4 regions of the Pseudomonas grandcourensis genome follow, and region 2 is predicted to be linked to each of the others. Evidence: predicted binding sites of a transcription regulator. Region 2 holds the regulator's gene; each other region holds the start of a gene.
The links. Region 2 encodes FliA, which starts transcription of late flagellar genes. Its sites were predicted from a motif close to CTAAAGTTTNNNNNNNNNNNGCCGNTAA; they were not measured.

Region 1 (7,290 bases), 3.2 Mb from region 2:
TTGCAGGACCTTTGCCACTTCGTTGCCGAAGGCGCTGAAGTTGTCGCTCCGGGCAACGTCCAGTTGCAGCATGACGGCGCGACCGCCCAGGCTTTCAATTTCGGCCACCAGTGCCTGCGCCTCATCGGCGCGGCTGTTGTAGGTGCCGATGATGTCGATTCCCTGGGCGACCAGATGCAGGGCTGCGTTTTTGCCGAGGCCGCGGCTGGTGCCGGTGATCAGTGCGATTTTACGGTTCATGGGACTTCCTCAAGTGCAGTGGGCGGGTGATGTGAGGAAGTTTATTTATCCGCTGGGTGGTGATAAACAGAGTAAAACCGGAATCACTGGTCGGATAGACCGAACAATAGAAAGGCGGGCTGATGAACAAACTGGAACTGTTGCGCACCTTTGTCCGTGTCAGCGAGATGTCGAGTTTTACCTTGGCCGGAGAAAGCCTGGGCCTGCCTCGATCAACGGTGTCCGAACATGTGCAGGCTCTGGAGGCACTGCTCGGTACCCGCCTGTTGCAACGTACCACGCGCAAGGTCCAGGCGACCCAGGATGGCCTGGCGTTGTATGAGCGCAGCAAGGACCTGCTGTCGCACATGGACGAGATCGAGGGATTGTTTCGCCAGGACGAGGCGTCGCTGGTCGGGCGGATTCGCATCGACCTGCCGAACATTCTCGCTCGTCGAGTGGTGATGCCTCGCTTGCCGGCGTTCATGGCGCAGCATCCGCTGCTGGAGCTGGAAATCAGCAGCACCGACCGCCGGGTCGATCTGCTCGCCGAAGGGTTCGATTGCGTGCTGCGCATCGGCGCCCAACCGGATCAATCGGTGGTGGCGCGACACCTGTGTGATTTCACCATGGTCAACTGCGCCAGCCCGGCGTACTTGGTGCGCCATGGCGTGCCCGAGCGGCTGGAAGACCTGGCGCAGCATCGGCTGGTGCACTACGTCGGTGTACTGGGCGGGCGTTCGGAAGGGTTTGTGTACGTCGACAAGGGGCAGGTGCAGCGACTGCCGATGTCCGGCAGTGTCACGGTCAACAGCACTGATGCCTATGAGGCCGCGTGCCTGGGGGGCTTCGGCCTGATTCAGGCGCCGAGAATGGGGATGCACGCCTACCTGCAAAGCGGAGAACTGGTCGAGGTGTTGCCGCAGTTCAATGCGCCATCCATGGAGGCATCGCTGCTCTATGCACGGCAGCGGCATCTGCCGTTGCGGGTCAGGGCGTTCATGGATTGGTTGGGGGAAGTGGTCCGCTCGGTGGCCTGATACGAGTCCCAGTGGGAGCGGGTAAGCCCACTCTCACTGGGTATTGCGGTGTTTAGAAGAGTTGGGTGAACAACCAGTACAGGCTGCCCGACAGCAGGATCGCCGCCGGCAAGGTCAGCACCCAGGCCATCAGCAGGTTGCGGATGGTCTTCATCTGCAGGCCGCCGCCGTTGGCGACCATGGTCCCGGCCACGCCCGAGGACAACACGTGGGTGGTCGACACCGGCAGGCCGAACATGTCGGCGGCCCCGATGGTCAGCATCGCCACGGTTTCTGCCGAGGCACCTTGGGCGTAGGTCAGGTGGGTCTTGCCGATTTTTTCGCCGACGGTCACCACGATGCGCTTCCAGCCGACCATGGTGCCCAGGCCCAGGGCGATGGCCACGGCGATCTTCACCCATAACGGAATGAACCGCGTGGAGTTGTCGATCTGCTGCTTGAACAGTTGCAGCTTGCCGCTGGTGTCGGCGTCGAAATTGCCGACCTTGTTCTTGTCCATCAGGCGAATGGTTTCGCTGCTCAAATACATGTCGTTACGCACGTTGCCCACGGCCTCGGCCGGGACTTTCGACAGTGAGCCATAACCCTTGACCTGGGCGCCGATGCTGCCGGTCAGCGCCGCCAGCGCCGGCACCAACTGCGGGGTCGCTTCCTTGCTGCGCACGTATTCGGACAGCACCGCGCGTGGGTCGGCGGGGGCCGGTAGCGGTGCCGCCTTGACCAGCGCCTGCTGGGTCACTTCGGCGACCGCCGCGAACTGCAAGGCTTGATCGGCCGGCATGGTGCGGTTCAATGCATACGCCATTGGCAGCGTGCCCACCAGAATCAGCATGATCAGGCCCATGCCTTTCTGACCGTCGTTCGAGCCGTGGGCAAACGACACACCGGTGCAGGTCACGATCAACAAGCCGCGAATCCACCATGGCGGCGGGGTCTCGCCCTTTGGCTCCTTGTACAGCGCACGATTCTTGACGAACGCGCGCAAGGCCAGCAACAGCAGCGCCGCGAAGCCGAAGCCCACCAGTGGCGAGAGCAGCAGCGCGTAACCGATCTTGGTGGCCTGGGCCCAGTCCACACCGCTGGTGCCGTCGCGGCCGTGCATCAGGGCGTTGGCCACGCCGACCCCGATGATCGAACCGATCAGGGTATGTGAAGACGACGCCGGCAGCCCCAGCCACCAGGTGCCGAGGTTCCACAGGATCGCAGCGATCAGCAGGGCGAAGATCATCGCGAAGCCGGCGGACGAACCGACCTGCAGGATCAACTCCACCGGCAACAGGGCGATAATGCCGAACGCCACCGCGCCGCTGGACAGCAGCACCCCGAGGAAGTTGAAGAAACCGGACCAGACCACCGCAACGTTCGGCGGCAGCGAGTTGGTGTAAATCACCGTGGCCACTGCGTTGGCGGTGTCATGGAAGCCGTTGACGAACTCAAAGCCCAGGGCAATCAAAAGTGCCACGCCCAGCAGCAGGAACGGCGTCCAGGTGGTCACCACCGTGCCGAGTTCGTTCATGTCGTGCATCAGGCTGTAAGCGGTAAACAACAAACCGATGGCCAGCACGGCGAAAAACACCACGATGGTGAGCAGGCCGGGTTTTTTGTCGAATTGCGGTTTGGCGCTACTGGTGGGCGCCGAGGCGGCGGTGAAGGAGGGCGTAGCCATCACTGACATTCCTGAGGAGGGAGGTGTATCAGTGATAATCGTTGCCAATTGTTACAGCGAGACTGCTCTGGGTCAGTGTTTGGGTTTTTTGCAGGGCCGGTGATCTGAAGTCACCTGTCTGTGGAAGTGAACCCAGGCTCCCACAGGGACTACAGGTGTATTCAATAATCCTGCTGCTTGCGAAACGCCCAGCGTCCGGCAATCACGGTAAAGGTCGCGACCAGCGCCACCAGGATCCAGAACCCCTCCGGATCACCGGCCAGCGGAATGCCGCCGACGTTCATGCCGAAGAAACCGGCGATGATGTTGATCGGCAGCGCCAGCACTGTCACCACCGTCAGGGTGAACAGCGTGCGGTTGGTCTGTTCGTTGATGTTGGCGGCGATCTCTTCCTGCAACAGCTTGATCCGCTCACCCAGTGCCGTGAGGTCGTTGATGATCAGCGCGAACTCCTCGGTGGATTTGCGCAGCTCCTTCACGTCCTCCTTTTGCAGCCATTGCGGTGGCCGGTTGAGCAGGCGCAGCAACGAGCCCGGTTCCAGCGCCAGCAGCCGTTGCAATCGCACCAGTACCCGGCGATTGGCGCCCAGTTCGGCGCGGTTGGTCGACAGGCGTGAGGACAGCAATTGGTCTTCGATCTGATCCACGCTCTGGCTGGTCTTGCGCACGATCTGGGTCAGCACTTCACCCTGGTCACGCAGCAGATGCACCAACAACTCCAGCGGGGAGCGAAAGCACTCCCGGGCCTTCACCGACGAGCGCAACTTGTCCACCGAGTGCAGCGGTTGCAGGCGGGCGCTGATGATCAATTGGCTGCGGGCGCACACCCACAGTGTCGAGACATCCGACGAGACCATGTTGCTGAGGTTGAACACCACGTCGTTGACCACTGCCAACAACGCGGAGTCGACATGTTCGATACGCGTCGAACGCGAGCCTTCGTGCAGCGCCTCGAAAAATTCCTCCGGCAATTCCAGATGGCTTTTCATCCAGCGCTCGCACGCGGCATGGGCGAGGTTCAGGTGCAGCCAGAGAAATTGCTCGTCGCTCTCCGGTTGTTGCAGGTACTGCAAGGCCTCGGCGGAATTGATTTCCCGACCGGCCTCACCGGGGCGAAAACTGAAACCGTAAAGCAGGCCGAACAGATCCGTGTCGCGATGGCTTTGATCGATGCTGTGGTTCATGAGGACTCGCAAGGGGAGGCGCCTGTCACGTGTTTTACAGGTTCACTTGAGCGGCATCATCGCAAGCGGGGATGACGTTTTTGTGACAGGAAAATAACGCAAACAATTGTTCTACCGGCGGTCGGGATTTTCTCAAGAACCGCTCTGGCCAGCCGATCACGCTTGGGTTAAGTTGCGCGCCGCAGGCCTCGGCCGGGACCGCAGACAGGGATGTCCGGACACTTTTCACGCCTTAACAGGCGTGCCTCATTCCTGTCATGAGTAACCTCCGATGCTTTTGCAAAAGTCCCTGAGAGCACAAATTCTCGCCCTGCTGAGCGGCAGCCTGCTGGCGATGCTGTTGATCGCCCTGGCGTGCTTTCACTTCCTGTCCAGCGGCGTGCAGAACTACGCCAATCTGATCGAAGGCCCGCTGCACACCTCGCAATTGATTGATGAAGCCAACCTGCAATTCAAGGTGCAGGTGCAAGAGTGGAAAAACGTCCTGCTGCGCGGCAAGCAACCGGCGGACCTGAGCAAGTACTGGGGGCAATTCGAGGAGCGTCAGCGCGATGTGCAAAACATCCTTGGCGAACTGGCCGCGCGGAAGGGCATCGAGCCGCAACTCAAGAGCCGCATCGAGCGCTTGCGTGACGAACATCGCCAGTTGGGCACGGCCTATCAGAAGGGCCGGGACGCGTTCGTGGCCGCCGGTGGTGATCCGACGGCGGGCGACGCGGCGGTCAAGGGCGTGGACCGCGCGGCCAGCGATCAGATGAGTGAACTGGTCAGCGAGCTACGCAAGCAGGGTGCCGAGCAATCGACACTGATCAGTGCCAGTGCCGATCGCACGGTGATTCTGGGGATCATTGTGATGCTGGTTTCGGGGGGGCTGATCGGCCTGCTGAGCCTGTGGCTGGTCAACCGCAACCTGGTCGAGCCGATCCGCAAACTGATCGAGTACGTGGCGCAACTCAGCCAGGGGCGTATTGCCGAGCGCGTGGCCAGCACCCGTCAGGACGAGTTGGGCAAACTGGCGATGGCCGCCAACACCCTGCGCGATTTTCTCGCCGAAACCTTCAGCCGTTTGCAGCGCAGTGCGTCGGACCTGGACAGCGCCAGCGGTGAGTTGAACTCGATCGCCACCGTGATGGCCGGCGGTACCAACGAGCAGTTCAACCGCACCGATCAGGTGGCCACTGCGATGAACGAAATGTCCGCTACGGCACAGGAAGTCGCCCGTCATGCCGCCGAAGCGGCGCGGGCCGCCGACGATGCCGACCAGTCCGCCCAGCAGGGCGAAAAAGTCATGCAGGGCACCATCCATACCATCACCCAGATGCGCGGCGAAATCGCCAACACCGCCACGGTCATCCGCCAACTGGAAACCGACAGCGGGCGTATCGGCAAGGTCCTGGAAGTGATTCGCGGCATCGCCGAACAGACCAACCTGCTGGCGCTCAACGCGGCCATCGAAGCAGCCCGCGCCGGTGAAGCCGGACGCGGTTTCGCGGTGGTGGCCGATGAAGTGCGCAGCCTGGCCCAGCGCACGGCGGCGTCGATCATCGAGATCAACCAGATCATCCAGACCGTGCAGACCGGTGCAATCGAAGCGGCCCAGGCGATTGAAAGCGGTCAGTCGCGCAGTGAGCAAAGCGTGCAGCAAGTGACCGAGGCCGGCGCCATGCTCGAACGCATCACCCTGGCCGTGGAAGCCATCCGCGACATGAACCGCCAGATCGCCACTGCCGCCGAAGAGCAGACCTCGGTGGCCGAAGACATCTCGCGCAACCTCACCGAGATCACCAGCATCGCCAGCACCAACCTGGACAATGTGCAGCGCACCGAAGCGGCCAGCATCAATCTGCACGGCTTGTCGGGGCAGTTGAACGAGGTGACGGCGCGCCTGAGCGCTTGAATCCCGAAAACGCAAAAGCCGCACGATGTTCCCATCGTGCGGCTTTTGTCTGTTTGAGGATTACTTGTCCTGTTTGTTTTCCAGGACCTTGCCGTTGGAGGCATCGATCTCCACATCCCACTCGACGTTCTTGGCGTCACGTAGCTCGATCTCGTACTCGTAACCGTTGAAGTGGTTGTCCAGTTCGGTCTTGGTGATCGTTGCACCCGGGTGCAGGTCCAGCGCGATCTTGTTCAGGTCTTCCAACGGCTTGATCTTGCCGTCCTTGACCAGTTGCGGGATCTGATCGACCCGCACATCGGCCTGGGCCAGGCCGGCGGTGAGGGTCAGGGTTGCAGTGGTAAACAAAGCAGTCAGGGTCTTCATGGGCTTCTTTCCTTGGGTGATCCGTTCAAGTGAGATCAGGTTACCTTGTGTAACTTAACCCACCCTTAAAACCCTCGACATGTCCTGCATCAATCCCTGTGGGAGCGAGCCTGCTCGCGATGCAGGCACCTCGGTGTCATGCCAGACAGGGCTCAATAGCCGTTGTTCTTCAACACTTGATCGACACTCGTCGGCGCCGGGCGTTTATAGAACTTCAGCAACTCACTGGCGCGATTGGTGAAGATGCCGTCGACACCGGCGTCCATGACTTTCCGGTAGTCCACCGCATCGTCGATGGTGTAGACGTGCACCAGCAGGCCCTGGTCGTGGGTGTACCGGTTCATCCAGGGTTGCACCAGATCCGAGTAGCTCTGGTCGCCACCCTGGGTCAGTGCGGCGGACGGGCCGGTGCCGATGGCGCCCTGGGCCTTGGCGTAGTCGACCCAGTGCTGGAATTCGGCTTTGTCTTTCGGCTCCTGTGCGGCGTAGTACGCGGCCTTGTCCTTGGCGCCGGACTCGGCAAATGTCACCTTGGACTTGGGCTCGATACTGCCTTCACCGACCCACAACAGCAGGATCTTCGGCACCATCGGCATCTCCTTTTGCAGCAATTCGAGGCTGCTCTTCTCGAAGGTCTGCAGGACCACCTTGCCTTTGCCCTGGCCGACTCCCAGCTCGCTTTTTGCCAGCTTCGAAGCGGTCGGGCTCAGCCAGCCCCGGTCCTGAAGTTTTTCCTTGAGGTCGTGCTCGATGCCGGGAAACTGCTTGGGCTCCTTGGTTTCGATGTACAGGCCGGGCTTGTGCAGGCTGTTGCCCTCGGCGATGTCGATGATTTCATCAAGGGTCAGAATCTTCAGGCCGGCGAAGGCCGGACGTGCGCGATCCGGGTACGCGGCATTGAACCAGCTGCCCGCGTCC
Region 2 (7,290 bases):
AAGGCTCGGAAGAGGGCGTTCTGCTGGAGCCAAGCATGGCTGAGAAGCTGCAACGTTCTTTGATCGACGCGGCGCAGCGTCAGGAGATGCAAGGTCAGCCGGTGATTCTGCTGGTGGCTGGTCCGGTTCGCGCGATGCTCTCGCGATTTGGCCGGCTCGCAGTCCCGGGTTTGCATGTGTTGGCTTACCAGGAAATCCCTGACAACAAGCAAGTGACCATCGTTGCGACAGTAGGGCCCAACGGCTGAGGTAGTGGTTTATGCAAGTTAAGCGTTTTTTCGCCGCCGATATGCGTCAGGCCATGAAGCTGGTTCGCGACGAGCTGGGCGCTGATGCGGCCATTATTGGCAACCGCCGGATCGCCGGGGGTGTCGAGCTGACGGCTGCGCTGGATTACAAGCTGTCGGCGCTGGCGCCGCGGGTTCCGAACATGGAGCTCGAAGACGAGCTGCGCAAGACTCAGTCGCGGATCGTCACCGCCCAGGCCGAATTGAGCCTGCGTGGCGATGGCGAGAGCGACAATGCCACCAATCGCCAGTTGTTCGCCGGCTTGCCGTTGACCGCCGCCGAGCCGCTGATCGAGCCGACCTACGCCGAACCCCGTCGCCCCGCGCCGGCCGCTGCGCCAACGTCCGGTGGCGTGGATCCACGTGCGTTCGACTCGATGCGTTTCGAACTCAACAGCCTGCGCGAACTGATGGAAGTCCAGTTGGGCTCCCTGGCCTGGAATCAGCTGCAAGGCAGCCGTCCGGACCAGGCCAACCTCTGGCGTCGCCTGCAACGCATCGGCCTGTCCGGTCCGCTGTCGCGTGACCTGCTGGCGATGATCACCGATATCGAAGAGCCTCGTCAGGCCTGGCGCATGTTGCTGGCGCACCTGGCGCGCATGATCGTTACTCCGGAAGTCGAGCCGCTGGAAGAGGGCGGTGTGATCGCCATGGTCGGCCCTGCCGGCATGGGCAAGACCACCACCCTGGCCAAGCTGGCCGCCCGTTACGTGCTCAAGTATGGCGCGCAGAACATTGCGCTGGTGAGCATGGACAGCTTCCGCATCGGTGCCCAGGAGCAGCTCAAGACCCTGGGGCGCATTCTCAATGTGCCGGTGACCCACGTCGATCCGGGCCAGTCCCTGGTGCAGGCCCTGGAGCCATTGCTGCGCAAACGCGTGGTGCTGATCGATACTGCCGGCCTGCAGGCCAGCGATCCGGCCCTGCGCATGCAGCTCGAAAGCCTGGCCGGTCGTGGCATCCGCTCGAAAAATTATCTGGTCCTGGCAACCACCAGCCAGAAACAGGTTCTAACGGCCGCTTATCACAGTTACAAGCGTTGTGGGCTCGCAGGCTGCATCCTGACTAAACTGGATGAAACGGCAAGTCTGGGCGAGGTGTTGAGCCTTGCCATCAGTCATGAACTGCCGGTGGCTTACCTGACCGATGGCCCGCGGATCCCGGATGATTTGCATCTGCCGCGTCGTCACCAGTTGGTCAGCCGCGCCGTGAGCGTGCAAATGCAGGAAGAACCCAGCGAAGAAGCCATGGCTGACATGTTCGCTGACATCTACCACAGCCCGACCAAGCAGGTTGGCTGAGGTAAAAATGAACAGTTTTTGTACCTACATCGATGGTCTGCCATGCATTGTTCCGTTTGTGAACGCGCAGCCAGTAATGTGGCCTCCGTCTATGCAAGACAAGGTAAAGAAATAACATGGGCAGCATGCATCCCGTACAGGTGATCGCGGTGACCGGCGGCAAAGGTGGCGTCGGGAAAACTAATGTGTCAGTGAACTTGTCCCTGGCTTTGGCCGAGCTTGGCCGGCGCGTCATGCTGTTGGACGCCGACCTGGGACTGGCGAACGTCGACGTTCTGCTGGGCCTGACACCCAAACGTACCCTGGCCGACGTGATCGAAGGCCGCTGCGAACTGCGCGATGTACTGCTGCAGGGACCCGGCGGCATCCGTATCGTTCCGGCCGCATCCGGCACTCAGAGCATGGTGCATCTGAGCCCCGCGCAACACGCCGGCCTGATCCAGGCCTTCAGTGATATCGGCGACAACCTCGACGTATTGGTGATCGACACCGCTGCGGGCATTGGTGAGTCGGTAGTCAGTTTCGTCCGTGCAGCCCAGGAAGTGCTGCTGGTGGTGTGCGACGAGCCGACCTCGATCACCGATGCCTACGCCTTGATCAAGTTGCTGAACCGCGACTACGGCATGAACCGCTTCCGCGTCCTGGCCAATATGGCCCAGAGCCCGCAGGAAGGACGCAACCTGTTCGCCAAGTTGACCAAGGTCACGGATCGCTTCCTCGACGTCGCCCTACAATACGTCGGTGCGGTGCCTTACGACGAAAGCGTGCGCAAGGCCGTGCAGAAGCAACGCGCCGTCTACGAGGCCTTCCCGCGTTCCAAGTGCTCGCTGGCGTTCAAGGCCATCGCGCAGAAGGTCGATACCTGGCCGCTGCCTGCCAACCCGCGCGGGCACCTGGAGTTTTTCGTCGAGCGGCTCGTGCAGCAGACAGCAGGACCTGTTCTATGACAGCCAGCGGCTACAACCTCTACAAGAAGTCGGCACGTGATGCGCAGTACGAGCTGATCGAGCGTTACGCGCCGCTGGTTAAACGCATTGCCTACCACTTGCTGGCGCGTTTGCCGGCCAGTGTCCAGGTCGAAGACCTGATCCAGGCCGGGATGATCGGCCTGCTTGAAGTGTCGACCAAATATGACGCCAGCAAAGGCGCCAGTTTCGAGACGTACGCGGGCATACGAATCCGCGGCGCCATGCTCGATGAAGTGCGCAAGGGGGATTGGGCGCCACGTTCGGTTCACCGCAATACGCGCATGGTCAGCGATGCCATTCGCTCGATTGAAGCTAAAACCGGCCGTGACGCTAAAGATCACGAAGTTGCGGCCGAACTCCAATTGAGTCTCGACGATTACTACGGGATTTTGAACGACACCCTGGGCAGCCGGCTGTTCAGTTTCGACGACCTGTTGCAGGACGGCGAACATGAAGGGCTGCACGAGGATGGCGCGAGTGCTCATCTCGAGCCGTCACGCGACCTGGAGGATGAACGCTTCCAGGCTGCGCTGGCGGATGCGATTGCCAATTTGCCGGAGCGTGAGCGACTGGTGTTGGCGCTGTACTACGACGAAGAGTTGAACCTCAAGGAAATCGGTGAGGTCCTGGGGGTCAGCGAATCGCGGGTCAGCCAGTTACACAGCCAGTGCGCGGCCCGTTTGCGGGGGCGTTTGGGGGAGTGGCGAGCGCGCTGAAGGCAGTGTGGGGACACTGCGAACGAGGCTGGTGTGGTGTTGAACTGCGCCGGTCGCGATCTGTTGTGCTCCAGACAGTCATTGAGTGCTTTGCCGGATTGATTGAAATGGCGCGTCCAGGTGCTGGGCGCGTTTAAGACTGCTTGGAGGTCGAATTGGACAAGAACATGAAAATCCTCATCGTTGATGACTTCTCAACGATGCGGCGGATCATCAAGAACCTGCTGCGTGACCTTGGGTTCACCAACACCGTCGAGGCCGACGATGGCACTACCGCCATTCCGGTGCTCAACAGCGGAAGCATCGACTTTCTGGTAACGGACTGGAACATGCCTGGCATGACCGGTATCGATCTGCTGCGCCACGTGCGTGCCGATGAAAAGCTCAAGCACCTGCCGGTACTGATGGTGACCGCTGAAGCCAAGCGCGAGCAGATCATCGAAGCGGCCCAGGCCGGCGTTAACGGCTATGTGGTCAAGCCCTTCACGGCCCAGGCGTTGAAAGAAAAAATCGAGAAGATTTTCGAACGCATCGGTTGATGAGTGCGCCACGGGGGAGCTATGGGCAATAACGAAACTTCATTGGGCGATTTTGAATCGACCCTGAAAAAACACGCCGTCGAATTGGTCGCGAGCCTTGAAAAGGGCAAGTTCGGCGACGCGGTGCAATTGATCCATGAGCTCAACCAGACCCGTGACCGCGGCCTGTATCAGGAAGTGGGCAAGCTCACTCGCGAACTGCATAGCGCGATCGTCAATTTCCAGATTGACCCGCACATGCCGCAAGCCGAAGAAGTGTCGCAGATCACCGACGCCACCGAGCGTCTGGGGTATGTGGTCAAGCTGACCGAGGCCGCGGCCAACCGCACCATGGATCTGGTGGAAAGTGCCACGCCGCTGGTCAATGGCCTGGCCGATGAAGCCAAGGTGTTGAGCGCGGACTGGGGGCGTTTCATGCGTCGCGAAGTCGGCGCCGAAGAGTTTCGTGAACTGGCCCGGCGGGTCGACGGGTTCCTGACGCGCAGCGTCACGGACAATCGCGCGGTGTCGGGCAACCTCAACGACATCCTGCTCGCCCAGGATTACCAGGACCTCACGGGCCAGGTGATCAAGCGTGTGACCCAGTTGGTCACCGAAGTTGAAAGCAACCTGCTCAAGCTCGTGCTGATGGCCAGTCAGGTGGACCGCTTTGCGGGCATCGAACATGACCGTGAAGCGATGCTTGCTGAAAAAGATCCACAAAAACATCTCTCTCAGGGTGAAGGTCCGCAGATTCATGCCGATAAAAGAGAAGACGTTGTGTCCGGTCAGGACGATGTGGACGATTTGTTATCCAGCCTGGGATTTTAGAGTTTTAGAATTTTAGGTTTTTTGGGTTTTTAGACCTGTAGGAGCACCCCCTTAATGAGCTTCGGCGCCGATGAAGAGATCCTTCAGGATTTCCTGGTTGAGGCCGGCGAGATTCTAGAGCAACTGTCCGAGCAACTGGTCGAGCTGGAAAGCCGTCCGGATGATGCGGATCTGCTCAATGCAATTTTTCGCGGTTTTCACACTGTAAAAGGGGGCGCCGGCTTCCTCCAGCTCAACGAGCTGGTGGAGTGCTGCCACATCGCCGAGAACGTGTTCGACATCCTGCGCAAGGGTGAGCGTCGCGTCGACTCGGAACTGATGGACGTGGTTCTCGAAGCGCTGGACGCGGTGAACAGCATGTTCAGCGAAGTCCGCGAACGCAGCCCGATCACGGCCGCGACACCGGAACTGCTCGCGGCGCTGGCCCGTCTGGCCGAGCCGCAATCGGCTGACGAGGTGGCTGCGGCACCTGTCGCCGCCGTGGTCGAAGCGCCTGTGGCTGAAGCCGAATCGGGCGATATCACCGACAATGAATTCGAACAGCTGCTGGATTCGCTGAACGCAGTAAAGGCCCAGGCCGAGGCCCCGGCGGCTGCTCCAGCGCCTGCCAGCAATGCCGCCGGCAGCGATGAAATCACCGATGCCGAGTTCGAGTCGTTGCTCGATCAGTTGCACGGTAAAGGCCAGTTCGCCATCGATGCAGTGGTCCCGGCGTCCGCTGCGCCAGAAGCCCCGAAAGCGGCCGGCGACAGTTCCGATATTACGGACGACGAATTCGAAGCACTGCTCGACCAGTTGCACGGCAAGGGTAACTTTGCTGTCGAGGCTTTGGAGTCGGCCATTGCTTCGGTGCCTGCACCCGCGGCACCAAGCGCGATGGCGGCCGGCAGCGATCTGATTTCCGATCACGAGTTCGAAGCGCTGCTCGACGAATTGCACGGCAAAGGCAAGTTCACTGAAGTCGGCACAGCGACTGCGGTCAGCGGTTCGAGCGCTTCCGTTGCGGCACCGGCAGCCAAGGCTGCAGCGCCGAAACCCGTGGCCAAGGCTCCTGAGCCAAAAGCCGAAACACCGGCCCCTGTGCCCGCCGCTGCACCGGCTGCTGCCCGTGCCCCGGCCGCGCCACCGGCGGAAAAACCGGCGAGCGAAGCCGAGACCACCGTGCGTGTCGATACCGCGCGTCTCGACGAGATCATGAACATGGTCGGCGAGTTGGTGCTGGTGCGTAACCGCCTGGTCCGCCTGGGCCTCAACAGCGGCGACGAAGCCATGTCCAAGGCCGTGTCGAACCTCGACGTGGTCACCGCCGACCTGCAGACCGCGGTCATGAAGACCCGGATGCAACCGATCAAGAAAGTCTTCGGGCGCTTCCCGCGCCTGGTTCGAGACCTGGCTCGCCAGCTCAAGAAAGAGATCAACCTGGAACTGGTCGGCGAAGAAACCGATCTCGACAAGAACCTCGTCGAGGCCCTGGCCGACCCGCTGGTCCACTTGGTGCGCAACGCGGTCGACCACGGCATCGAGTCGCCGGAAGAACGTGAAGCCTCGGGCAAGACCCGGGGCGGCAAGGTGATTTTGGCGGCCGAGCAGGAGGGCGATCACATCCTGTTGTCGATCTCCGATGACGGCAAAGGCATGGACCCGAATGTCCTGCGTTCCATCGCGGTAAAACGCGGTGTGATGGACAAGGATGCCGCCGATCGCCTGAGCGACACCGAATGCTACAACCTGATCTTCGCCCCGGGTTTCTCGACCAAGACCGAGATCTCCGACGTATCGGGTCGCGGCGTGGGCATGGACGTGGTGAAAACCAAGATTTCCCAGCTCAACGGTTCGATCAACATCTACTCGGCCAAGGGCCAGGGTTCGAAGATCGTCATCAAGGTGCCGCTGACCCTGGCGATCATGCCGACGCTGATGGTCATGCTCGGCAACCAGGCGTTCGCGTTCCCGCTGGTGAACGTCAACGAGATCTTCCACCTCGACCTGTCGACCACCAACGTCGTGGACGGCCAGGAAGTGGTGATCGTGCGGGACAAGGCGCTGCCATTGTTCTATCTCAAACGCTGGCTGGTCAGCTCCGCCGCTCACGAAGAGCAGCGCGAGGGCCATGTGGTGATCCTCTCGGTGGGCACGCAGCGGATCGGCTTTGTCGTCGATCAACTGGTGGGCCAGGAAGAAGTGGTCATCAAGCCATTGGGCAAAATGCTCCAGGGAACTCCGGGCATGTCCGGCGCCACCATCACCGGTGACGGCCGCATCGCGCTGATTCTCGATGTTCCGAGCATGCTCAAGCGTTACGCCACACGGCGTATTTGATTCTGGTGGAGCGGGGCGCCTGGCCTCGCTCCATCTAATGGAGTGTTTATGGCAGTCAAAGTCCTGGTGGTGGACGATTCGGGGTTTTTCCGCCGCCGCGTCTCGGAAATTCTTTCAGCGGATTCCAATATCCAGGTCGTCGGCACGGCGACCAACGGCAAAGAGGCGATTGATCAGGCGCTGGCCCTCAAGCCCGACGTGATCACTATGGACTACGAGATGCCGATGATGGACGGCATCACCGCCGTGCGGCACATCATGCAACGCTGTCCGACCCCGGTCCTGATGTTCTCCTCGCTGACCCACGAAGGCGCGCGGGTCACCCTCGATGCGCTGGATGCCGGCGCGGT
Region 3 (7,290 bases), 370 kb from region 2:
GGTGAAACCGAGCGCGATTCCAATGTGCTGGAAGTCCACGTCAACCACTTGCGCCGCAAGCTCGGCAAAAGTGTGATTGAAACCCGTCGCGGCCAGGGTTACCTGTTCGGCGGGCAAGCCCGGTGAGATCGATCCAGCGCCGCTTGAGCCTGGGCCTGATCAGCGTGATGGTGGTCGTTGGCCTGGTGCTGGCGCAAACCAGCCTGTGGCTGTTCGAAATGGGGTTGCAGCGCTACCTCGAAGCCGGGTTGCGCAATGACAGCGAGAACCTGCTGGCGGCGCTGGTGCGCGGGCCGCAAGGCTTGCAACTGGATGAGCGACGCCTGTCACCGGCCTATCAGCGGCCGTTCTCCGGGCATTATTTCCGCATCGATTTCACCGATGGCCATTGGCGCTCCCGTTCCCTTTGGGATCAGGAACTGCCGGTGCTCGATCACCCCGGCCTGCATGGCAACCTGCAACTGGGGCCGGAAGGGCAACAATTATTGGTACTGCGTACGGACTATCGACGTTCGGGGGTGCCGATCTCCATCAGCGTCGCCGAGGATTACACGCCGATTCGCGAAAGTTTCCGGCGCATGCAACAGCTCGGGTTCGGCCTCGGTTTGACAGCGCTGCTGCTGATTCTGCTGCTGCAACGGATTACCGTGCGCCGGGCCTTGCGTCCGCTGGAGCAGGCCCGCGAGCAGATTGCGCAGTTGCAACAGGGGCAGCGCTCGCAACTCGATGATCAGGTGCCGGTGGAGCTGGAGCCACTGGTGGCGCAGATCAACCATTTGCTGGCCCACACCGAGGACAGCCTCAAGCGCTCACGCAATGCCCTGGGCAACCTCGGCCACGCCTTGAAAACCCCGCTGGCGGTGCTGTTGAGCCTGGCTTCAAGCGAGCAACTCGACGCGCACCCGCAACTGCGCAAGGTCCTGAAGGAGCAACTGGAGCAAGTCCAGCAGCGGCTCAATCGGGAACTCAATCGTGCGCGGTTGTCCGGCGATGCATTGCCGGGCGCGCTGTTTGATTGCGATGCCGAACTCCCCGGATTGCTGGCCACCCTGAACATGATCCATGGCGAACACCTGGCGCTGAGCTACCGCGCACCCACCGGCCTGCAATTGCCCTGGGATCGCGAAGACCTGCTGGAGCTGTTGGGCAACCTGCTGGATAACGCCTGCAAATGGGCGGATGACGAGGTTCGCCTGAGTGTGGTCGAGACTGCAGAGGGCTTTGAGCTCAGCGTGGAAGATGACGGCCCGGGCATTCCCGAGGACCGCCGCGAACAAGTGTTCAGCCGCGGCACTCGACTGGATGAACAGACTGATGGGCATGGCCTGGGCCTGGGCATCGTGCGCGACATCGTCGAAACCTGGGACGGCAAACTGTCGTTGCTGGAAAGCGAGTGGGGCGGGTTGAAGGTCGTCATCGAATTACCCAAACATACTTGAAGTCACACCAGGAACCCTGTGGGAGCGAGCTTGCTCGCGATGGCAATCTGTCTGACACATTGATGTTGAATGTGCTGACGCTATCGCGAGCAAGCTCGCTCCCACAGTGGTTTTTCATGGTCGCTGATTGTGAGTACACCCTATTCCACAGGGTGAGGTGTCAGATTCAGGTGTGATGAATCTCCCGATCCTTGGTTTCCGGCATGAAGAAAATACCCAGCACCGCCGTCATCACCGCGATGACAATCGGATACCACAGCCCGTAGTAGATATCCCCCGTGGCCGCCACCATGGCAAATGCCACCGTCGGCAGGAAGCCACCGAACCAGCCATTGCCGATGTGATAGGGCAGAGACATCGAGGTGTAGCGGATTCGCGCCGGGAACAGTTCCACCAGCCAGGCGGCAATTGGCCCGTAGACCATGGTCACGTAGATCACCAGGATCGTCAGCAGCAGCAACACCATCGGGTAGTTGGTCTTGGCCGGGTCGGCCTTCTCGGGATATCCGGCGTCCTTGAGGGCGGTGGCGAGGGTGGTGGTAAAGGCGTCGTTCCTGGCCTTGAAGTCGGCGGCCGGCATGCCGGTGCCCTCGAAGCTCTCGATCACTTTATCGCCAATGCGCACCTGCGCAACGGCGCCCGGCTCGGCGCTTACGTTCTTGTAGGGGATGGCCTTTTTGGCCAGCACGGTCTTGGCCAGGTCACAGGAGCTGGTGAATTTGGCTTTGCCCACCGGGTCGAACTGGAATGAGCAAGCGGCGGGATTGGCGACGACCGTGACCGGATTCTTCTCCTGAGCAATGAACACGTCAGGGTTACCGTACTGGGTCAGTGCATGGAAGATCGGGAAGTAAGTCAGGGCCGCGAGGATGCAGCCGGCCATGATGATGCCCTTGCGCCCGATGCGGTCGGACAGGCTGCCGAAAATCACGAAGAATGGCGTGCCGATCAGCAGGGAGCCGGCAATCAACAGGTTGGCGGTCTGCGGGTCGATCTTCAGCGTCTGCAGCAGGAAGAACAGCGCATAGAATTGCCCGGTGTACCAGACCACCGCTTGACCTGCGGTACCGCCGAACAGGGCCATGATCACGATCTTGAGGTTCTCCCAGCGGGCGAAGGATTCGGTCAACGGTGCCTTGGAAGATTTGCCTTCGGCCTTCATTTTCATGAAAACCGGCGACTCGCTGAGCTGCAGTCGGATGTACACCGAGACGATCAGCAGCAGGATCGACAGCAGGAACGGAATCCGCCAGCCCCAGGCCTCGAAGGCTTCGGTGCCCAGAACGGTACGGCAGGCGAGGATCACCAGCAGTGAGAGAAACAGGCCGAGGGTGGCTGTGGTCTGGATCCACGAGGTGAAGAAGCCGCGCTTGCCCTTGGGTGCATGTTCGGCCACGTAGGTCGCTGCGCCGCCGTACTCACCCCCCAGCGCCAGGCCTTGCAACAGGCGCAGGCTGATCAGGATGATCGGCGCGGCGACGCCGATGGTCGCATAGCCGGGCAGCAAGCCCACCACGGCCGTGGAAATACCCATGATCACGATGGTGATGAGGAACGTGTGTTTGCGCCCGATCATGTCGCCCAACCGACCGAATACGATGGCGCCGAAGGGGCGCACGGCAAAGCCGGCGGCAAAGGCGAGCAGGGCGAAGATGAAGGAAGTCGTTTCGTTGACACCGGCGAAGAAGTGCTTGGCGATGATCGCCGCGAGGGAGCCGTAAAGGTAGAAGTCATACCATTCGAACACGGTGCCCAGGGACGAGGCGAAAATGACCTTGCGCTCCTCCCGGGTGATCCCGCGGTTGGGCGTGCTGCCCGTGGCTGTATTGTCGATTGCTGCCATGAGTATTCTCCGTCGTGCTCTTGTTGTAGGCCGGAGTTCCCACCATCACTTACCGTACCCAGGCCCTGGGCTGAAGTCATCGGATTACGTGGCTTGCATTCAGGTTGACGCCAGAAAATGCTGCAAGGTTCCATGAAGCATAATCGGCTTGCGGCAGATATCCACTTGCCATCATTTCATTGTAGGAGCGAGCAGGCTCGCTCCTACAGAGGGGATGTTTGCCGGGTTCAGACGCGGAACTGGTCCATCAGGCTCTGCTGCTGGTTCGCCAGACTGTTGAGCGACTGGCTGACCCGCGCCGATTCATTGGCCTGGCCCGACAGCGACTCGGTCACGTCGCGGATGGTTGCCACGTTGTTGTTGATCTCCTCGGCCACCGCGCTTTGCTCTTCGGCGGCACTGGCGATCTGCATGTTCATGTCGTTGATCACGGTCACCGCGTCGCCGATCTGGCGCAACGCCGTTACTGCCTGGCCAACCTGTTCGACACTGCCCTGGGCCTGACGATGGCTGTTGTTCATCGAACCCACCACCTCCTGGGTGCCGTTTTGCAGTTGCTCGATCACCAGACGGGTTTCTTCGACGGATTCCTGGGTGCGCCGCGCTAGGTTGCGCACTTCATCGGCCACCACGGCAAACCCGCGTCCGGCCTCACCGGCACGGGCCGCTTCGATCGCGGCGTTGAGGGCCAGCAGGTTGGTCTGCTCGGCAATCGCACGGATCACTTCCAGTACCGTACCGATCTTCTCGCTGTTGGCGGCCAGGCCTTCGACCTGGACCATGGCCGCGCTCATGTCGGCGGCGAGGTTGTCGATGCTGGTGGTGGTGCGGTCGATCACGGTCAACCCCTGACGGGTCGCCTGATCGGCATCGCGGGCGGCATGGGCCGCTTGCGCGGCGCTGCGGGCAACATCCTGGGCGGTGGCGCTCATTTCGTGGGAGGCGGTCGCGACCTGGTCCACCTGGCGGTACTGCTGCTCCATGCCGGCGCTGGTCTGGGCGGCGATGGCGGACGACTGGTCCGCCGTGCTGCGGGCGTCCTGCACCGAGCGTTTCACTTCGGCAATGATCGGTTGCAGTTTGTCGAGGAAACGGTTGAACCAGCCGGCCAACTGGCCCAACTCATCCTGCTTGTCGTAAGCCAGGCGGCGGGTCAGGTCACCTTCGCCGCTGGCGATGTCTTCGAGCATGTGCGCCACGCCGAGGATCGGTCGGGTGACGCTGCGGGCCATCAGCCACACCAGTATCAGGCCGAGCAGCGCGGCAAGCACGCCCAGGCCGAGTTCGACCAGCGTACCGGCGGTGTTGCTGTCATCGAGTTGCTTTTTCAGGGCTTCGGCGGGGCCGACCAGGACTTTCTCCGGCACGTCGAGCAGCACGCCCCAGGATTTACCGCCGGGAATCGGCTGGAACGGCGCCAGCACCTTCAGTTGCTGCTGGCTGTGCAGGCTGGCGGTTTTGCTGCTGGCGGCGAGCATGCGCAGCAGTTCGGCGCCGCTGGCCTTGTCCACGGCGTCCAGGCGCTGGCTGAGTTTGCCGGCGTCCGGGCTGTAGCCGGCGAGCAGGCCGGCCGGGCTGATGATGCTGACGCTGGTCTGGCCGTCATAGAGCTTCTTGCTCGCGCCCAGGCTGACCGCTTGCAGGCTGTTGAGGTTGATGTCCACCGACAGCGAGGCGATGACCTTGCCATTGACCATCAGCGGGAAAACGATGCTGGTCATCAGCACGTTCTGACCGTCGATCTCATAGAAGTAGGGTTCGATCACGCACGGCTTGAGGGTGGTGCGCGGGCAGGTGAACCAGGCGTTGGCCGCTTCGCCGCTGGGGCCGGTGCTGGTGTCGGCCATGTCCTTTTCCGGCAGCGCCATGGACGTTACCTTGCCCGGCGTCGGCTGCGACCAGTAGAGGGCGAAACGGCCCTTGTCGTTGCTGCCAAGCTCCGCTTGACCGGCGAACAGTTCGTCCTTGCCGTCCAGCCCATTGGGTTCGAACACCAGGGACAGACCGAGCAGCTCCGGGTTGGCTTGCAGGGCCGACTTGACCTGGCGGGTCAGGTCTTCGCGCAGGTCGAACGCATCGAGAAAGCGCTTCTCGGCCTGGTCACGCAGGAACAGCACCTGCCGCGAGAAGCCGTGGCCGTACTGATAGGCATCCATGAACTGCTGGCGAATCCCCAGCGCCTGGTTTTCCCCCTGGGACTCGATCCGCGCCTGGGCCGCTTCGGTCAGCATCTCCATGCTCGAGGCTTTCACCAGCTCGGAGCTGTGCTCCATGCGGTACAGCGAAAGACCCACCAGCAGGGTCACGATGCCCGCCAGGCACAGCCCGGCCAGCAGGGTGATTTTCCATTGAATGGAAGGTTGTCTGAGCGACATGGAGACGTCCTTATTCGATAAATATCTGAGACTTTGCACTGTAGCGGCCGCGATCCGGCTTTCTTTATGCAGCGCTTCGAATAAGGTTTGTAACTGTTTTTGTGGCGAGGGGGCTTGCCCCCGTTCGGCTGCGTAGCAGTCGCGATCCAGACAACTCGGTATGACCGGACAATGTAGGGGGCCGCTTCGCGCCCCAACGGGGGCAAGCCCCCTCGCCACAGGTCATCACATGCATATACATATCGCCATTGCCCAAGTGCTTTGACACCGCGCCCGCTCTGCGGCAAAGTGCGCGCCCTCTAATAAAACCCATTCCTATTATCCGCTGGCGGCTCTCGCAGACTGCCGGCCGGACTCTTTTCGCTTGCCCAGAGGTATGACAATGAATGCAGTAATTGCCGCGGTCGGCATCATGCTGATCCTCAGCCTGTCCCGCGTGCATGTGGTGATCGCCCTGATCGTCGGTGCGCTGGTCGGTGGATTGACCGGTGGCCTGGGCATCGAGGCAACGCTCAAGGCTTTCAACAGCGGCCTCGGCGGCGGGGCGACGGTGGCGTTGTCCTACGCCTTGCTCGGTGCTTTCGCCGTGGCCATTGCCAAGTCCGGCATGGCCCATGCGCTGGCCGACAAGGCCCTGGCCATGGTCGACCGCCAGCACGCCAGCGGCGGTGGCCAGGTCAAATGGCTGCTGATCGGTCTGCTCTGGGTCGTGGCAATCGCTTCGCAGAACATCTTGCCGATACATATCGCGTTCATTCCGTTGCTGGTGCCGCCTCTTCTTTATGTGCTGACCAGGCTGCAACTGGACCGTCGTCTGATCGCCTGCGTCATGACCTTCGGCCTGATCACGCCCTACATGTTCCTGCCGGTGGGCTTCGGCAACATCTTCCTCAATGAGATCCTGCTGGCCAACGTCGCCCGCAGCGGCGTGGACATCAGCGGCATCAACGTGACCCACGCCATGGGCATCCCGGCCCTGGGCATGGTGGCGGGCCTGCTGATCGCGTTTGTCAGCTACCGCAAGAAGCGTGTCTATGACCTGGCGAAGATCGAACAGGTCGAGCAAGTGGCGGTGCAATACAACCCGCTGAGCCTGATGGTGGCCGGCGTGGCCATCGCAGCGGCCTTCATCATTCAGTTGTTGCTCGATTCGATGATCATCGGTGCACTGGTCGGCTTCCTGATCTTCTCGGTGTCGGGCATCGTCAAATGGCGCGACACCGACGACCTGTTCACCGAAGGCATGAAGATGATGGCGATGATCGGCTTCATCATGATCGCCGCCTCCGGGTTTGCCGAGGTGATGAAGGCCACCGGTGAGGTGCAGACGCTGGTCGAGTCGTCGGCGGCGTACATCGATCACAGCAAAGGCGTTGGCGCCTTGCTGATGTTGCTGGTGGGATTGCTGGTGACCATGGGCATCGGCTCGTCGTTCTCCACCGTGCCGATCCTGGCGGCGATCTTCGTGCCGCTGTGCGTGCAACTGGGCTTCAGCCCGTTGGCGATCGTGTGCATCGTCGGCACCGCCGGTGCCCTGGGCGACGCCGGTTCGCCGGCTTCGGATTCGACCCTGGGGCCGACCTCCGGCCTGAACATCGATGGTCAGCATCATCACATCTGGGACACCGTGGTC
Region 4 (7,290 bases), 1.4 Mb from region 2:
TGGCGCCTGACACTGCGGATGAAGATCAAGGATCCGGGCAAGTCCACCGAGATGCGTGCCGCGCTGGTGCAGAACATCGTGCCGGCGGACCTGGCCAAGACTTCGATTCCGTCGTCGAACTCGTCAGTTGCCAAGGCCGACAAGGTTGCCGCCAAGCAACAAGAGAAAGCGGACAAGGAAGCCAAGCAAGCGGAGGCCAAGCAGGCTGAAGCGAAGCCTGTTGCAGATGCCAAGGACAAGGCCAATAAAGACGCCAAGCAGCCTGTTGCTGCCGACGCGGCCCCAGCCACACCGGAATCGGCCCCGACTGAAGAAGTCCTGACCGAGACCTGGAGCTATCAGTTGCCTGCCGATGAGTAACTCTCAAGTACGGCCAGAAACTCTTTCCGAGTATCTGGCGCATCTGCCGATGACCGACGAGCAGCGCGCGGAACTCGCGGGCTGCCAGTCTTTCAGCGAATTGCATGAACGCCTGTCATCGTCGACGTTCGACGCCCCGACCGAAGCCGCCCAGGCTTCGGTGGGCAAACGCCTGACCCTGAGCACCGCCGAAGAGCTGCAGGACGCGGAAATGCTGGTGCTCGACGCCAACGGCCGGGTCTGCCTCAAGGCGACCCCGCCGATCCGGCGGACCAAGGTCGTGCCGGAGCCGTGGCGCACCAACATTCTGGTGCGTGGCTGGCGTCGGATGACCGGTCGTACCAACCCGCCGAAGCCGCCGAAGGACGAACGTGTCCTGCCGGCCGCGCGCTGGCGCACGGTGGGTTCGATCCGTCGCTACATTCTGTTGCTGCTGATGCTCGGCCAGACCATCGTCGCCGGCTGGTACATGAAAGGCATCATGCCGTACCAGGGCTGGTCGTTCGTCGACCTCAACGAAGTGCTGCACCAGCCACTGCTGCAAACCGCCACGCAAGTGCTGCCGTATGCCTTGCAGACCAGCATCCTGATCCTGTTCGGGATTCTGTTCTGCTGGGTGTCGGCCGGCTTCTGGACCGCGCTGATGGGCTTCCTAGAGTTGCTGACCGGCCACGATAAATACCGTATCTCCGGCAAAAGTGCCGGCAACGAGCCGATTCCGAAGGATGCGCGCACCGCACTGGTGATGCCGATCTGCAACGAAGACGTGCCACGGGTATTCGCCGGCCTGCGGGCGACCTTCGAGTCGGTGGCGGCCACGGGTGACCTGGACCGCTTCGACTTCTTCGTCCTCAGCGACAGTAACGACGCCGATATCTGCGTCGCCGAGCAACAGGCCTGGCTGGACGTCTGCCGTGAAGCCGGGGGCTTCGGCAAGATCTTCTATCGCCGCCGTCGCCGTCGCGTAAAACGTAAAAGCGGCAACCTCGACGACTTCTGCCGTCGCTGGGGCGGCGACTACAAGTACATGGTCGTACTCGACGCCGACTCCGTGATGAGCGGTGAGTGCCTGACCAGTCTGGTACGCCTGATGGAAGCCACGCCGGACGCCGGGATCATCCAGACCGCGCCACGTGCGTCGGGCATGGACACCCTGTATGCGCGCATGCAGCAGTTCGCCACTCGCGTGTATGGCCCGCTGTTCACCGCCGGCCTGCACTTCTGGCAACTGGGCGAGTCGCACTACTGGGGCCACAACGCGATCATCCGCATGAAGCCGTTCATCGACCACTGCGCCCTGGCGCCGTTGCCCGGTACAGGTGCGTTCTCCGGCTCAATCCTGTCCCACGACTTCGTTGAAGCCGCGTTGATGCGCCGTGCCGGCTGGGGCGTGTGGATTGCCTACGACTTGCCGGGCAGCTATGAAGAACTGCCGCCGAACCTGCTGGACGAACTCAAGCGTGACCGTCGCTGGTGCCACGGTAACCTGATGAACTTCCGCCTGTTCCTGGTCAAGGGCATGCACCCGGTGCACCGCGCGGTGTTCCTGACCGGCGTGATGTCCTACCTGTCGGCGCCGTTGTGGTTCTTCTTCCTGGTGCTGTCGACCGCGCTGCTGGCGGTCAACACGCTGATGGAGCCGCAGTACTTCCTCGAACCGCGCCAGCTCTATCCGCTGTGGCCTCAATGGCACCCGGACAAGGCGATTGCGCTGTTCTCGACCACCATCGTGCTGCTGTTCCTGCCGAAGCTGCTGAGCATCATCCTGATCTGGGCCAAGGGCGCGAAAGAGTTCGGCGGCAAGTTCAAGGTGACCCTGTCGATGCTGCTGGAGATGCTGTTCTCCATGTTGCTGGCGCCAGTGCGGATGATCTTCCACACCCGTTTCGTCCTCGCCGCGTTCCTCGGCTGGGCCGCGACCTGGAACTCGCCACAACGTGACGACGACTCCACGCCGTGGAGCGAAGCGGTCAAGCGCCACGGTCCGCAAACCCTGTTGGGCTTCTTCTGGGCCATGCTGGTGATCTGGCTGAACCCGAGCTTCCTGTGGTGGCTGGTGCCGATCGTCGGTTCGCTGATGCTGTCGATCCCGGTATCGGTGATCTCCAGCCGCGTTGGCCTGGGCCTGAAGTCCCGCGACGAGAGCCTGTTCCTGATTCCAGAGGAATACAATCCGCCGCAGGCCTTGCTGGCAACCGACCAGTACACCCACGAAAACCGCTGGCATGCGCTGAACGACGGCTTCGTCCGTTCGGTGGTCGATCCACAGCAGAACGCCCTGGCGTGCTCGCTGGCGACCTCCCGGCACAATCAGGCCGAGCCGATCGAATGGTTGCGGATCGAGCGGGTTCGCCACGCGATGAAGGTTGGCCCGGAAGGGTTGACCAACAACGAGCGTGTGCAACTGTTGAGCGACCCGGTGGCATTGGCCCGCTTGCATGAGCAGGTCTGGAACGAAGGTCACCCAGAGTGGCTGGGCGCCTGGCGCAAGTCGGTGAAAGCCGACCCCCACGCGCCGCTGTTGCCGCTCAAGCCAATGAGCGAACAGCCTCAGTTGGCATAATAAAAAAACCCGCGAAAGCGGGTTTTTTTTGCCTTCGAAAAGGCCTTTGCTGGCGATATGTCAGTCACTTCGTGTTGTTGCAATCGCGAGCAGGCTCGCGATGGGTATGCCCTCAAACCCTGAACTTGCCCACCAACATCTGCAAATGCGTCCCCAACCGTGCCAGTTCAACGCTGGACGCCGCCGTCTCTTCACTTGCGGCCGATGTCTGATCCGACACATCCCTCACATTCAGCACGCTGCGGTTGATCTCTTCGGCCACGGCACTTTGCTGCTCGGCAGCCGCAGCAATCTGCTGGTTCATCGCCTGGATCGCCGACACCGTGCGGGTGATGCTTTCCAGTGAGCCACCGGCGCGGCGGGTCAGTTCGACGCTGCTGTCGGTCAGGGTGCGGCTGTTGTCCATGATGGTCGCCACTTGCTGGGTGCCGTTTTGCAGGCCGACGATCAGCTCTTCGATCTCTTCGGTGGACTTCTGGGTGCGCTGGGCCAAGCTGCGGACTTCGTCTGCGACCACGGCAAAACCGCGTCCGGCTTCACCGGCACGGGCGGCTTCGATGGCGGCATTGAGCGCCAGCAGGTTGGTTTGCTGAGCCACGGACTTGATGACGTCGAGTACGCTGCCGATCTTGTCGCTTTCGCGCTTGAGTTCACCCATGGCCTCGGTGGAATGACCGACTTCCGCGGCCAGGCGTTCGATCTGGGCGATAGCCTCTGCGACCACCCTGTCACCTTCGCGGGCCTGCTGGTCGGCGGCGACGGCGGCTTCGGAAGCTTCTTCGGCGTTGCGCGCAACTTCCTGCACGGTGGCGGCCATTTCGTTCATGGCGGTGGCGACCTGATCAGTCTCGATCTTCTGGCTGTTGACCCCGGCACTGGTCTGCTCGGTCACGGCCGACAGCTCTTCGGCGGCGCTGGCGATCTGCGTGACACCGTCGCTGATGCCGCCGATCAGTTCGCGCAAGCCCTGGGTCATGCTCTGCATGGCACGCTGCAACTGGCCGAGTTCGTCGCGGCGCTGCGACGTCAGGTTGTGGGTCAGGTCGCCGCTGGCGACGCGCTGGGCCACGACCAGGGTCTGGTTCAACGGAATGATGATCTGCCGGGTGATCGCCCAGGCGGCCAGCAGGCCGAAGGCGATGGCCAGCACGGTGGCGAGGCTCAGCATGTTCTTGGCATGGGCGGCGTCGGTGTCACGCACGACGGTTTGCGAGACGGTGAGTTTCTGGCTCATGTCCAACAGGATGTTGCCTTGGACGGACATGCGTGCCAGAGCCTTGGCGCTGGCCACCTGGGAGTCGCGGAACTGGCTGACGGCGGCGCGATAGGCCTTCAGCGAGTCAGTTGCCTGTTGCAGGTTGGCGATGTGTTCTTCAGGCAGTTTGGTCGGCAGGCTCTCGAGGTTTTTCAGGGCGTTGTCGATCGCGTCGAGGGCTGGCTGTTCGGCTTCGCTCTTGCCGCTGTAGGTGTATCCACGCACCTGGAAACGCGCCTGCTGGATCAGTTTGCTCAGGTCGATGACGCTGTTGAACGCCGCCACGCTTTCACCTTGCAGCATGGATTTTTCTACTTCGGCGACGCGGGCCACGGCGTTGTCGGCGGTGGCGCCGAGTTTGCTGCGGGCGTCTTCACGCTGGGCGCCGGCCTGGGTCATGTCGTTGAAGGCACGACGGTATTCTGCGACTGCGGCCAGTTGTTGATCGACCATGGCCGTATCGGCCGGTTGCTCGATCAGGCCGCGGGCGGTCTGCAGGCCGCTTTCGAGCTTGCCCAATAGATCGTTGACGGCGCCGGGGCCTTGTTCGCCGCGACGCATCTCGTAATCCAGGCGTGCAATGCGCAGGTCTTTGGTAAGGTCGTTGAGACTGGCGATGAACCCCAGTTTATCGCCACGGCTGGTCACGCCACTCAGGCCGCTCCAGCCGGTGAAGGTGATCAGCAGGGTCAGTAACAGCACCAGGCCGAAGCCGATCCCCAGCTTGCGTTTGACGCTGACGTTTCCCAGATTCTCGGCTAGCCATTGGTACATGCTGAAACTCCCTGGACCACAATTTGGTTTTATGGGGAGGTTATCGGCCGACGTGCGGGGTTCTGTAGTACGGGTGGCTGATCATCCAGGGCAGATGACAGACCTGTGGGAGAGTCCGGGATTAGAAAAGTCGTGCCAGCAGCGCGGTCACGGCGGTTTCGACGCGCAGGATGCGTTCGCCCAATTGCACCGGTTGCAGGCCGGACTTGCCCAGCAGGTCTATCTCGTAGGGAATCCAGCCACCCTCGGGGCCGATGGCCAGGGTCACCGGTTCGCTGAGCGCGCGAGGGCAGGGCGGGTAATTACCCGGATGCCCCACCAGGCCGAGGGTGCCTTCGGTCATCGCGGGCAGACGGTCTTCGACGAAGGGCTTGAAGCGTTTCTCGATCACGACTTCCGGCAGCACGCTGTCCCTGGCCTGTTCGAGGCCGAGGATCAACTGCTCGCGAATCGCCTCAGGCTCCAGGAAAGGGGTCTGCCAGAAGCTCTTCTCGACGCGATAGCTGTTGACCAGCACGATGCGCGGCACACCCATGGCCGCCACCGTCTGGAACACCCTGCGCAGCATCTTGGGCCGTGGCAGGGCCAATACCAGGGTCAATGGCAGCTTGGCCGGCGGTGGCTGGTCGAGGGTGACGCGCAATTCCGCTTCGTCGGCGTCCAGGCGCAGCACTTCGGCCGAACCCATCAGCCCGCCGATCCGCCCGACGCGCATGCTGTCACCGACTTCGCAGCGGTGGACTTCCTGCATGTGGGTCAACCGGCGATCACGCAGGACCGCCCGGTCGGCCGCAATGAAATCGGCCTCTTCAAGGAGCAGCAGGTTCACGCTTGGGTCGCTGGCGGCTGGTCGTTGTGATCGTCAGCCGGCTGATCATCCGGATGCTCGCCACGTTTGCTGATCAGGCTGCCAAACAGGATGCCGATCTCGAACAACAGCCACATCGGCACGGCCAGCAGGGTCTGCGAGAAAATGTCCGGCGGCGTCAGGATCATGCCGACCACGAAGCAGCCGATGACCACGTACGGGCGGATTTTCTTCAGGTATTTGACGTCGACCACGCCGATCCACACCAGCAGCACCACGGCCACCGGGATTTCGAACGCCACGCCAAAGGCGAAGAACAGCGTCATGACGAAATCGAGGTAGCTGGTGATGTCGGTCATCATTTCCACGCCGGCCGGAGTGGCGGAGGCGAAGAACTTGAAGATCAGCGGGAACACCAGGAAGTAGGCGAAGGCCATGCCGGCGTAGAACAGAAAGATACTGGAGACCAGCAAAGGCACGGCGATGCGCTTTTCATGCTTGTAGAGGCCCGGGGCGATGAAACCCCAGATCTGGTGCAGGATCACCGGAATCGCCAGGAACAGCGAGACCATCATCGTCAGCTTCAGCGGCGTCAGGAACGGCGACGACACATCGGTGGCAATCATCGTCGCGCCGGCGGGCAGGTACGCGCGCAGCGGCGTGGAGACGAATGTGTAGATCTGCTGGGTGAAAGCAAACAGCCCGGCAAAGATGATGAAGATCGCCGCTACGCAGCGCAGCAGGCGGGTACGCAACTCGGTGAGGTGCGAAACCAGCGGCATGTGCTGGTCGTTTTCAGGAAGATCGCTCATGGGGCTCGCGGCGGCAGTGTTGGGTCATGAGGGGCCGGCGCAACGGGCGCAGCCGCAGGTGTAACGGGTTCAACCGGAGTGGCTGCAACAACGGGCGCAGATTCAGCAGGCGCGACAACGGGCGCAGGTGTCGGGTCGACGGCAGCGGCAGGCGCATCAATCGTCTGCGCACCCACATGCTCCACCGGCGTCGGCTCCTGCTGGGTCGGCGTGAAGATTTTCCGCGCCTCCTGCTCAAGCGACAGGATGTGCTCGTTGTGCAGTTGCCGACGAATTTCGTCGGCACCGATTTCACGTTCAACTTCCTGTTTGATTGCGTTGAAGCTGCGCTTCAGACGCCCGACCCACAGGCCAGCGGTACGCGCAGCGCCCGGCAAGCGCTCGGGACCCAGCACCAGCAGGGCCACGAGGCCGACGAGCAGCAGTTCAGAGAAGCTGATACCAAACATTAGTCAGTGCTCACACGTCTTTGCGAATCGGCTCTTCGACTTTCTGTGCCTGCACGTCGATGGTGTGCGGCTGGTTTACAGAGGCCTGAGGCTGTACCGGTGGAACCGGTTGGGCCGGGGTCGCATTCGGATCGGCCGGTTTTTCGTCGTCGTTCATGGCTTTCTTGAAGCCCTTGATCGACTCGCCGACGTCGGTGCCGAGGTTTTTCAGTTTCTTGGTGCCGAATACCAGTACCACGACAACCAGGATGACGATCCAGTGTTTCCAG

Region 1: the regulator FliA is predicted to act here: its motif matches at 4,241-4,268, upstream of AABM52_RS24055 (methyl-accepting chemotaxis protein).
Region 3: the regulator FliA is predicted to act here: its motif matches at 5,698-5,725, upstream of AABM52_RS09665 (methyl-accepting chemotaxis protein).
Region 4: the regulator FliA is predicted to act here: its motif matches at 4,993-5,020, upstream of AABM52_RS01865 (methyl-accepting chemotaxis protein).

Annotation. Positions count from the first base shown of each region.
Region 1 covers NZ_CP150919.1:5,380,666-5,387,955, reverse strand. Annotated here, with positions in the region: gene AABM52_RS24075 (SDR family oxidoreductase) at 1-240, opposite strand, end outside; gene AABM52_RS24070 (LysR family transcriptional regulator) at 363-1,259, shown strand; gene AABM52_RS24065 (inorganic phosphate transporter) at 1,312-2,925, opposite strand; gene AABM52_RS24060 (transporter) at 3,087-4,109, opposite strand; gene AABM52_RS24055 (methyl-accepting chemotaxis protein) at 4,381-6,006, shown strand; gene AABM52_RS24050 (PepSY domain-containing protein) at 6,067-6,372, opposite strand; gene AABM52_RS24045 (glycerophosphodiester phosphodiesterase) at 6,525-7,290, opposite strand, start outside.
Region 2 covers NZ_CP150919.1:1,782,320-1,789,609, forward strand. Annotated here, with positions in the region: gene flhA (flagellar biosynthesis protein FlhA) at 1-248, shown strand, start outside; gene flhF (flagellar biosynthesis protein FlhF) at 260-1,588, shown strand; gene fleN (flagellar synthesis regulator FleN) at 1,705-2,535, shown strand; gene fliA (RNA polymerase sigma factor FliA) at 2,532-3,272, shown strand; gene AABM52_RS07870 (chemotaxis response regulator CheY) at 3,440-3,811, shown strand; gene AABM52_RS07875 (protein phosphatase CheZ) at 3,833-4,621, shown strand; gene AABM52_RS07880 (chemotaxis protein CheA) at 4,676-6,940, shown strand; gene AABM52_RS07885 (chemotaxis response regulator protein-glutamate methylesterase) at 6,989-7,290, shown strand, end outside.
Region 3 covers NZ_CP150919.1:2,149,637-2,156,926, forward strand. Annotated here, with positions in the region: gene AABM52_RS09650 (response regulator transcription factor) at 1-126, shown strand, start outside; gene AABM52_RS09655 (sensor histidine kinase) at 123-1,439, shown strand; gene AABM52_RS09660 (MFS transporter) at 1,606-3,282, opposite strand; gene AABM52_RS09665 (methyl-accepting chemotaxis protein) at 3,510-5,657, opposite strand; gene AABM52_RS09670 (Na+/H+ antiporter NhaC family protein) at 6,040-7,290, shown strand, end outside.
Region 4 covers NZ_CP150919.1:431,692-438,981, forward strand. Annotated here, with positions in the region: gene AABM52_RS01855 (glucan biosynthesis protein) at 1-360, shown strand, start outside; gene mdoH (glucans biosynthesis glucosyltransferase MdoH) at 353-2,923, shown strand; gene AABM52_RS01865 (methyl-accepting chemotaxis protein) at 3,036-4,952, opposite strand; gene AABM52_RS01870 (16S rRNA (uracil(1498)-N(3))-methyltransferase) at 5,074-5,781, opposite strand; gene tatC (twin-arginine translocase subunit TatC) at 5,778-6,572, opposite strand; gene tatB (Sec-independent protein translocase protein TatB) at 6,569-7,021, opposite strand; gene AABM52_RS01885 (twin-arginine translocase TatA/TatE family subunit) at 7,032-7,290, opposite strand, start outside.